DNA from 2 places in the Mesorhizobium monacense genome. Region 2 is predicted to be linked to the other one. Evidence: riboswitches for the same ligand, from Rfam matches in the RefSeq annotation. Region 2 holds a riboswitch; the other holds the start of a gene.
The links. A riboswitch is a leader RNA that binds a small molecule or an ion and turns the genes downstream of it on or off. The one in region 2 is predicted to bind cobalamin.

Region 1 (5,093 bases), 2.3 Mb from region 2:
GGCGCGAGCAGCGCTATACGGACGACCTATGAGCGAGGCTTCGGCGGCGCAATCGCCCTGGCAGACGGCGAAGATCACTCGCATCGAAAAGCGCACGCCGCGCGTCACCAGTTTTTTCTTCCGGCTGTCGCGGCCCTTCGTCCACCAGGCCGGGCAGCATGTCGATGTCCGGCTGACGGCGCCGGACGGCTACCAGGCGCGGCGCTCCTATTCCATTGCTTCTGCGCCGGAGAGCGGCGGGACGATCGAGCTGGCGATCGAAAGGCTTGAGGAGGGCGAGGTCTCGCCCTTCTTCCACGAGGTCGCGGCTGTCGGTGACGAGATCGAATTGCGCGGTCCGCTCGGCGGCCATTTCATCTGGTCCGACAGCGACGGCGGGCCGATCATCCTGGTCGGAGGTGGCTCCGGCGTGGTGCCGCTGATGGCGATGGTGCGCCACCGGACGGCGCGGAAATCCTCCGTGCCGGGCGCGCTGGTGTTTTCGGCGCGGATCTGGGACGAGGTGATTTTTCGCGATGAGCTGATCGGCCTCGACGACCGCCGCGACGGCTTCGAGCTGGTGCTGGCACTGACGCGCGAGGCCGCACGGCGGCCCGAGGACTATTCGCGGCGGATCGACGCCCAGATGATGATGCAATCCCTGACGCGACTGCCCGAGCCGCCGAGGCTTGCCTTCGTCTGCGGCTCGAACGCCTTCGTGTCGGCCGCCGCCCAGGCTTTGATCGATGCCGATGTCCCGGCCGGCCTTATCCGCACCGAGCGCTACGGGGTGTGAGCCGCCTGCCTTTCAGGCTTCGATTTCGAGCGCCGACAGCGGCTTAGAGCAGCAGGCAAGGATAAAGCCGTCGTCGATCTCGTGGTCGAGGATGCCGCCATTGTGGCTCATCTCGACGTCGCCCGAGACCTTCTTCACCTTGCAGGTTCCGCACAGGCCGAATTCGCAGGCCGCGGGGATCCTGAGCCCGGAAGCACGCGCCGTCTGCAGCACGGTCTGCCCGGCGACGCATTCGGCGTCGACATCCGAAAGCGCGAAGCGGATCGGGGTCGCGGCCTCGGCAGGCTCTCCCGTGCTGCCGTCCACTGGTACGGCAAACGGCGCGGGTATTTCCTCGATCGCGGGAGCGGCAAAGCTTTCCTGGTGGTATCTGGCCATGTCGAAGCCCGAGGCTTCAAGCATGCCGCGCACCGCGCGCATGAACGGATCCGGGCCGCAGCAGAAGATTTCGCGCTCGCGGAAATCGGGCGCCAAGAGCGGCAGCCGGATGGCGTCGATGCGGCCCATATGGCCGAACCAACCTTCACGACTCGACCGTTCCTCGATCATGAAGCCGAGCGACAGGCCGGGCATTCGGCTGCCCAGCAATTCCAGCTCCTTGCGGAAGATGATCTCTTCCGGCCGGCGCGCGCAGTTGACGAAGCCGACATCGGTCCATGGCGCGCAGTCGTTCAGCCAGCGCAGCATCGACATCATCGGCGTGACGCCGGAGCCGGCCGAGATAAGCAGATACTTCGCCGCAGGATGGCTGTGCAGCGAGAAGTCGCCCACCGGCCCGTAGGCCTTTACGTGGGTGCCGGGCTTCAGATGATCGAACATCCAGCGCGTGCCGATGCTGCCGGCCTGTGCCTTGACCGTCACCGCGATCGAGAAGGGCCGCGACGGCGACGACGACAGCGTGTAGGTGCGCATCAGCGGACCGTCGGCGGTCGGCAGCTCCAGCGTCACGAACTGGCCCGGCTTGTAGCGGAACCAGGTCTGGTTGTCGGAGCGGAAGGTGAAGGTCTTGACGTCGGGCGCCTCGTCGGCGACGCCGATCACCTCCAGCACCTGCAGCCTGTCGTTCCAGGGCGCCATCTCGTCGAGGTGGCGGTAGAGGCCGAGATCGGTCATCGCATTCATCCCCTCACCCCTCAGGCGACACTGCGCAACGCCGGCCGGCCGCCTTCGGCAAGGCGCGGGCCGATGAAGGACGCGTACCATTCGACGAACTGGATGACGCCGCCTTCATGCAGTTCCGAATAGGGGCCGGGTTCGTAGGCCGGCGACAGGATGCCGAAGGCGTTTTCCTCGACGATGCGGCGGTCCTGGTCGTTGGTCTCGGTCCAGACATGGGTGAGGTCTTCGAGGTTGTAATCGACGCCCTCGACCGCATCCTTGTGCACCAGCCACTTCGTCGTCACCGCGGTTTCCGTGGCGCTGATCGGCAGCACGCGGAAGGTCACCGCGTGGTCGATGAGAATGTGGTTCCATGTCGTTGGGTAGTGATAGTGCATCAGGGTGCCGATCCGATCGGCCGAGACCGTATCGGACAGGTTCTTTGTCACCGCGCGCTTGCCGTTCATCGTGTAGCTGACGGCATCGCGCAGCAGCGGCGCGCGGGTGGCGCGATATTGTCCGGCCGGGTCGATGCGGAACTTGCTCGGCAGGCCCGCCGCCTCGCATTTCGCCCAGTGCGCCAGCATTTCCGGGTCACTGTCGGCACCTTGCATGCCGGTCACCGTCGGTGCTTCCGGAAAAGTCTTGCACAGTTCGGGATGATTGCCGGCGCAGTGGTAGCACTCACGGTTGTTCTCCCAGACGAGCTTCCAGTTGCCCTTCTCGACGATAGTCGATTCGAAGGCGACCTTTGCCTCGCGCAACCGGTGCGGCAGGAGGTAAGGCTCGATCATCGCCCGCATCGGCGCGAAGTCGGCCGCCTCTTTTGCCAGGCAGATGAAGATGTAGCCGCCGACGCTTTCGCAAGCGACCGGCTTCAGGCTGAACTGGCTCTTGTCGAAACCATCGGCCATCTGCCGGGCGAACAACAGCCGGCCGTCGAGTTCGTAGGTCCACTGGTGATAGGGGCAGACCAGCTTTGCCGCAGTGCCCTTCTCGAAGTTGCAGACGCGGCTTCCGCGATGGCGGCAGGAATTGTGGAAGGCGTTGATCTTGCCTTGCTGGTCGCGCACCAGCACGACCGGATAGTCGCCGATCTGGGCGGTGATGAAGCTGCCGGGCTTCGGCAGTTCGCAATCATGGCCGATGAACAGCCAGTCGCGATACCAGATCAGCTCCATGTCGAGCTTGAAGAAATCGGCGTCGGTATAAAAGGGCTGTTCCAACGAGTAGCCCTGCTTGCGGCTGTGCAGCAGCCTCAGCATGTCGTTGCGCGCATCCATGTCCTGTCCTTATCTTTTAAGGACTGAACTGGTGGTGATGGAGGAAAGATCGGCGGCAATCCGGCGGCAGACCGGACATGCACCATCCACCTCTTGACCGCCCACCGCGATCAGTCGAGTCTAGAAATCTCCGGCTGGTTTCCGGGCTCTGGAGTGTCCTTGCGGACGGTCGCGACACCTTCCCAGGCGGATTGCCCAGTGGTCTCCCGTTGCGACTTGAACTCCACCACCGTTGCGGGGGCAGCGCCGGGTTTTGACCGGCTTCCCAATTCTCCGCTTCGTCGGCGACGAGGCGGCACCTGAGATGAATTGATCTAACCATGACGGCCGGATTGCCGGCGGTATGAAAACGACATCGCATCCATGTGTCGCGACACGGATGGTGATTACCGCAGCCAAACTCCAGGGACGCCGATTTTCGCTTCTGCCGCACTTGGTGCCCGTCACGAATCGCTCGCCGATCAGCCTTTTGCCGACGTCTAAATGGTTAACAGTATCGAAAAGTGACTATTAGCGGATTCTAAAATCGAACCGAACGGTTCGTTTCTGTTGACGGTGCGTGCAGGACGGTGTGAACGCTGGCACTCCGACACAGTTGGTGATGCATAGGCGGCTTTTTGATAACCAATTGATAAAGTTGATAAAAGGTTCGGTGGTAGTAGGCTCTGGTACAATTTCAAGATGCAGAGTCATGGTCCACGCGGAACAACTTCGTGATTGGAAACCGCCACTTGGCTTTCCCACATCGGGGCTGTCCGAACGACGCGAATTCCTTCCCAAGACACGCCGCTAGACGGACGGAAAAACTGAAATAGAAATACTGGAGTATTTAAAAATGAAAAAGATTGTTCTCACTGCCGCCGCCCTTCTGGCCATTTCCGGCAGCGCCTTCGCTGGTAGCGACAACTATGGTTCCAACGGTGCGAACCAGCCTGCCGCCGCGGTCGACAGTTCGCACACCGCTTCGATCCAGAAGCCGGCTCATGCCGACAACCAGCCCGTCGTTCAGGGCAGCGACCGCAACCTCTTTGGCAAAAACTAAGCCTGTGCCCGGCTAAGAAGGCGGCAGGCAGGGCCTGCCGCCCGGGACACCAAAATTCAGGAGTATTTGACATGAAAAAGTTCATCCTTGCCACCGCCGCCGTTCTGGCCATCTCCGGCAGCGCTTTCGCAGGCAGCGACAACTATGGCTCCAATGGCGCCGACCAGCCGGTTGCTGCAGTGGACAGCTCGTACACCGCTTCGATCAAGAAGTCGGAACCGGCCACCGAGAAGCCTGTCGACCAGGGCAGCGACCGCAACCTGTTCGGCAACAACTAACAGCCGATCCCAAGACGCAGAGCGGCGGTCAAGCCCGCCGCTCCGGGAACTGAAAATCCAGGAGCACCCAAAATGAACAAGATTGTCCTTACTGCCGCCGCGCTTCTGATCGCCGGCGGCAGCGCCTATGCCCGCAACGACAGCGTTGGTGCGAGTGCCGTCAACAAGCAGACGACCGCCAACATCGACACTACGCAGACCTCGTCTGTGCGTAATACCGGCTCGCCGGTCTACAAGCTGCTGAACTCGTCGGGCGACGTGCAGAAGTCCGCCCCTCAGGGCAGCGACCGCAACCTCTTCGGCAACAACTAACCGCCGAGGTCGTTAGCAAAACAAGAGCGGCGGGCTAGGCCCGCCGCTCTTGTTTTTATGCAATGCCAGATGGCCTGTCTTCAGGCCGCCTTCACTTCCGGCGCGTGGAGCGAGAAGGAGTGGCCGTCCGCGTCGAAGATATGCAGGTCGCCGGCGTCCGCGCTCAGCCGCAGCGTCGTCCCGCGCTTGACCTCGACATTGCCCGGCATCTTCGTCACCAGCGGCAGGTCGGCCCGGCCGATATCGACATAGACGAGCTGGACCTCGCCGAGCTGCTCGACATAGTCCACGGTTCCCTCGAACAG
Region 2 (5,093 bases):
GTCGTGGATCAAAAAGCCCAATCTGTCGATGCCGTCGGAAACCATGAGCGGCATATATAATAAGCGTGCTTACTATTCAACGTGGGCAGCCATGCAAATACGGTCACGACGCCGTGATCGGGAGCGGAGACCATCGCTTGTGGCCGTCACAGTCGGTTGCGGATCAGCATGGTGACGACGAAGAAGGCGCCGAGCGAGCTGGTGATGATGCCGATCGGCAGCTCCTGCGGCGGCAGCAGCGTGCGGGCGAGAAGGTCGCTGGCCAAAAGCAGCACAGCCCCGAACAGTGCGGAGCTTGCGATCAGCCGCAGATGCAACGGACCGGCCAATGGCCGGCACAGATGCGGGATCATCAGGCCGACGAAGCCGATGACGCCGGCAACCGACACGAGGATCGCGGTCGACAGGGCGGCGACGAGAAAGGTCGTGCGGCGCATGCGCGCCACCAGCACGCCAAGACTTTCGGCAGCGTTTTCACCGGCGAGGAAAGCGTCGAACCTGCGGTGGTTCCACAGCCCATAGGCAAGGATGATGCCCGCGCCAAGTGCTGCCAGGCCGATATTGTCCCAGCGCGCCAGGCCGAGCCCGCCCATGGTCCAGAACAGCACCGAATGGGCGGCGCGCTGGTCGCCGGCGAAGACGAGATAATTGGTGAGCGCGGTGAACATGAAAGAGACGGCAAGCCCGGCGAGGATCAGCCGCTCGGGGCCCTGCCCCTTCACCCGCGACACCAGCAACGGCACCACGGCCGCAGCCAGCATGCCGCCGGTGAAAGCGGCGACCGGCAAGGTCCAGATGCCGAAACTGTCGCCGAAAACGGTGATGACGGAGACGGCGCCGGCGGCGGCACCCGAGGAGAGACCGAACAGGAACGGATCGGCGAGATCGTTGCGGGTCACGGTCTGCAGCAGCGTGCCGACGACGCCCAACCCGGCGCCGACCGCGATTGCCAGCAGCGTGCGCGGCAGCCGGAGGTCGACGACGATCTTGCCGACCGGGCCGGAGACCGAATGCGCATCGAGCCCGATTGCATGCGCCAGGGCGCCGACGACATCCGGCAGCGCGATCACCGTCGAGCCATAGGCGATCGACAGCAAGGCGAGCGCGGCGACCAGCGCTGCACCCGTTATCATCATCAAAGCAAAGGATTTTCGCTGCAAGCTCAGAACGCTTCCGGATGCATCGCCCTGGCGATCTTGCCGATCGCCTCGATGTTGGCGGGTCCGGGCGTCAGCTCGGCATAGCGCAGCGCGACGAAGCGCTCGTTCTTGACGGCGTCCGTTTCCTTCATCGCCGGATGCGCCTTGAGGAAGTCGAGCAGCTTCCTGTAGCCGCCGCCATCCTGGTAATCGAGCAGGATCAGGAATTGCGGGTTGCGCGCCGCCACCGTTTCCCAGTCCGTCGTGCCCCAGCTTGTCTCCATGTCAGCCATGACGTTGTCGCCGCCGGCAGCCGCGATCATGGCGTTCGGTATGGCGAACTTGCCGGCGGTGAAAGGCTTGTCCTCGCCGGAATCATAGAGGAACACCCGCGTGCCCTTGGCGCTGCCGACCTTGGCGGTGATCGCTGCCAGTTGCGCCCTCCAGGCCGATACGAGCTTGTCGGCCTCCGCCTCCTTGCCAAAGATCTTGCCCAGCTTCTCGACGTCGCCATAGAGCAGGTCCATCGAGGCGGCGGGACGGTTCTTGTCTAGATGGACGCAGCTTTCCGTCAGCACCAGCGTCTTGATGCCGTGCGGGGCGAGCGTGTCGGGGGTCACCTCGCCGCCCGGCTTCATGCCGTAGTACCAGCCGGCGAAGAAGAAATCCGGCTCGACGGCGACGAGGCTTTCCAGCGTCGGATACTTTGGCGCCAGTTCCGGGATCGAGCCTTGCTCGGCCTTGAATTCGGGGCCGACCTTGTACCAGCCGGTGATGCCGGTCAGGCCGACGATCGAGGGCTGCAGCTTCAGCGCGAAGGCCATCTCGGCCATGTTGAGATCTTGGATGACGGCGCGCTTCGGCGGCGCTTCGAAGGTGAGCTTCTTGCCGCAGCTGTCGACGGTGACCGGGAAGGCAAAGGACGCCGAAGCGACGAGCGACAAGGCAAGCGAGAGGGCGAGGCGTTTCACGAGGTATGGCTCCTTGGGTTGAGGGAATGTCGGTTCAGGACGGCGAGGCGGCGCGGTTGGGGACGTCGAAGACGGTGAGCTCGCGGTCTTCGGTCGGGTGGCGCAGGCGGAACACGTCGATGCCGAACACCTCCTGGACCAGTTGCTGGGTCAGCGCCTCGCGCGGTGCGCCCAGCGCATGCAGCCGGGCATCGTTCATCACCGCGACCCTGGTGGCGAAAGGCGCCACCAGCGCCAGGTCGTGCAGCACCGCGACCACGCTCATGCCGAAGCCGGCGACCAGTTCGAGAAGCTCGCCTCGGGCGCGCGGATCGAGGTGATTGGTCGGCTCGTCGAGGAACAGGATTTTTGGCTCCTGGGCGATGGCTCTGGCCAGTTGCGCGCGCTGGCGTTCGCCGCCGGAGAGCGAGCCGATGCTGCGGCCGAGCAAAGGCAGCAGCCCGGTCCGGCGCAGCGCCTCGACGACGATGTCGCGATCTTCGCGCATGCGCCTCATGCCGGCATGCGGGACGCGGCCAAGCTCGACATAGTCGATCAAGGCGAGCCGCGGATCCGGCTGGTCGGTCTGGCCGACGACGGCCATGTTGAGCGCCCGCTCGGCCGTCGTGATCCGGTCGAGACGGCGCCCCGACAGACGCACCTCGCCGGCGCTTGGCCGCAACGCGCCGCACAGCATGCGCAAGAGCGTGGTCTTGCCGGCGCCGTTGGGACCGATGATGGCCAGGCGATCGCCTGCTGCGACCGACAGGCTTACGCCATCCACCAGGCGGCGGCCATTCGCCGTCGCGCTCACGTCGCGGGCTTCGAGCAGCATCATCGGCCTCGCTCCGGCCTCGAAGCTGAGACGCGGGCCAAGCCCGTGGCGGCGCCGACGCAAAGCGCGCACGCGATGATGCGATGGATGGAGGCTTCCAAATTTCCGTCACTTTCCAAAACTGGCGACGGAAGGAAGCTGGCCGATCGGTCGACAGACCGACGGCTACGTCTCCTCCCGGCACACCCCGTCCGGTCAACTCATGCTGATGGCAGGTCTCCTGGCTCGCGGGTCTCGGCTTCATCCTGCCTTCCCAGCCTTGCCGGCCAGTGGCATTCGCGGATGTTGCTCGCCGCTTACAGTTGCGGGGGCAGCCACGGCCTCGACCCGAAAACGGTCTCACCGTGTTCCCTTTTCACCCCTCGCCTTTCGACTCGGGGACCATCATTTTTCTACCGTAGGTTTCCGCCGATCGCGCTGCAACGGTTTTTTGATTGCAGGCATCGGCTCGCCTTGGGCAGGCTGCATATGTAATAACATTACGTATCAAACGCAGCCATATGATGTCAACACCGGCGGCTGCGTGCGCACCAAGGTCAACGGCTTTGCCGTCTGGCGTTGCGGCGGCACCGGGCCTATCAGGGCGCTATATCGTCGTGGTCGTCGTTTGACCTGCCTGCTCGCCAAGCGCCAGCCGGATGCCGTCGGCCAGATGCGCGGCGTCGGCCGGGCTCTCGAACGGCATGGCCTTGGTCGCATAGTCGATCGGCGAGAAACCGGGGTCGCCCTCGTTGATGAGGGCGGCCTGCCGGCGCGCTTCGTCCATCGCGCCGAGCTGGGCGTAGCAGGCGGCCAGCCGCGTCCTGATCCACGGCGTCGGCCGTGTCGCAAGCTCAAGCGCCTCGGCCGCCGGCTTGTAGTCGCCCATCATGTAGAGCGCCATCGAGCGGTCGAACTGATACCAGTGCGGGACCATCGGATCGATGCGGATGGCGCGCGCCAGCCAACCCAGCGCCTCGAACGGGCGCCCGCGCATGGTCAGCACAAGGCCCATCTGCTCGATGCAGTCGGCATCGCATTGGTTGAGCTCGAGCGCGGTCCTCAGATGATGCTCGGCCGCGTCGTGCTCGCGCATATAGAGGCGCACCAGCGACTGGATGCGGTGGCCGGTCGCCTGGTCGGGCGACAGCGCCAGGCCCCGGGCGACGTGGTCGCGCGCCTCGACCAGATCGGCATGGCTGGATTCTTCGAACTCGCCCTTCAGCGCGCAGGTCAGGCCGACATAGATATGCGCGAGCCCATAGGCCGGGTCCTTGGCGACGGCGGCCTCGAAGAAGGCTCTGGCGCCCTCGATGTCGGTCTGGGCGGGGTCGCGCAGCAAAGCCACGCCGCGCAGCACCAGCTCATAGGCGGCAAGGCTGGTGACCAGTTTGCGCGACGCCTGCTGCAGGCCGGCATTCGAAACCCGCCTTGCCAGCCGCCCGACGATCTCCTCGACGATATCCTGCTGGACGGCGAAGAAGCCGCTGTCGGCCGCCTGGTAGCGGTCACCCCAGAGCTGGCTGGCATTGGCCGCGTCGACAAGGTTGACGGCGGCCAGGATCTGGTCGCCCTGGCGGCGCACCGAGCCTTCGACGAGATAGTCCGCACCGATGCGCGAGCGGATCTGCGGCCATTCCGAGCGCGCGAAGGACGCGAAGGAAAAGCTGGAATTGCGGGCCAGTACCGTGACCGTGCCGAAGCGCGCCAGGCCGTTGATGATATCCTCGGCAAAGCCGTCGACGATCGGATCGTCGGCCCCGCCTTCATTACGAAAGCGCAACACCGCCACGATCGGCTGCGAGCCGATTTCAGGCGCCGGCTCGACCTCGGCCGCCAGCATGTAGCCGCGCTTCGACACGGTGCGCACGAGATCGTCGCCCAGCACCTTGCGGATCTCGCGAACCGACTGCGTCAGCGAATCCTCGGTGACGTAGACACCCGGCCACACCGCATCCATGATCTCCGATTTGGGCACGACGCGGCCCATCTGCCGGGCCAGCAGCGTCAACAGCGCATAGGCCTTCGGCCGCAGGAACGCCGGCCCATCGGCATGGCGCAGCGTGCCCTTGCCGAGGTCGAGCGTGTAGCCGCCGAAGTGAAACACCTGATCGACTGTGGCGATCTCCACCGGGAGCCTCCCCTGAGGGGGGCATTGGACATGCGGGATGGAGGGGACGTCAAGGGGCG

Region 1: it holds a riboswitch for cobalamin, as region 2 does, so the genes downstream of both, AC1RUK_RS25940 (aromatic ring-hydroxylating oxygenase subunit alpha) here and AC1RUK_RS14900 (ABC transporter ATP-binding protein) in region 2, are expected to answer to the same signal.

What each region holds. Positions count from the first base shown of each region.
Region 1 is NZ_CM165567.1:5,429,565-5,434,657, forward strand. Features, by position in the region: gene AC1RUK_RS25925 (molybdopterin-dependent oxidoreductase) at 1-32, shown strand, start outside; gene AC1RUK_RS25930 (ferredoxin reductase) at 29-775, shown strand; gene AC1RUK_RS25935 (FAD-binding oxidoreductase) at 788-1,888, opposite strand; gene AC1RUK_RS25940 (aromatic ring-hydroxylating oxygenase subunit alpha) at 1,909-3,156, opposite strand; cobalamin riboswitch at 3,272-3,474, opposite strand; gene AC1RUK_RS25945 (DUF680 domain-containing protein) at 3,992-4,198, shown strand; gene AC1RUK_RS25950 (DUF680 domain-containing protein) at 4,270-4,476, shown strand; gene AC1RUK_RS25955 (DUF680 domain-containing protein) at 4,549-4,788, shown strand; gene AC1RUK_RS25960 (ABC transporter ATP-binding protein) at 4,869-5,093, opposite strand, start outside.
Region 2 is NZ_CM165567.1:3,099,124-3,104,216, forward strand. Features, by position in the region: gene AC1RUK_RS14885 (MarR family winged helix-turn-helix transcriptional regulator) at 1-45, opposite strand, end outside; gene AC1RUK_RS14890 (FecCD family ABC transporter permease) at 147-1,133, opposite strand; gene AC1RUK_RS14895 (ABC transporter substrate-binding protein) at 1,163-2,110, opposite strand; gene AC1RUK_RS14900 (ABC transporter ATP-binding protein) at 2,145-2,927, opposite strand; cobalamin riboswitch at 3,118-3,325, opposite strand; gene AC1RUK_RS14905 (winged helix-turn-helix domain-containing tetratricopeptide repeat protein) at 3,511-5,034, opposite strand.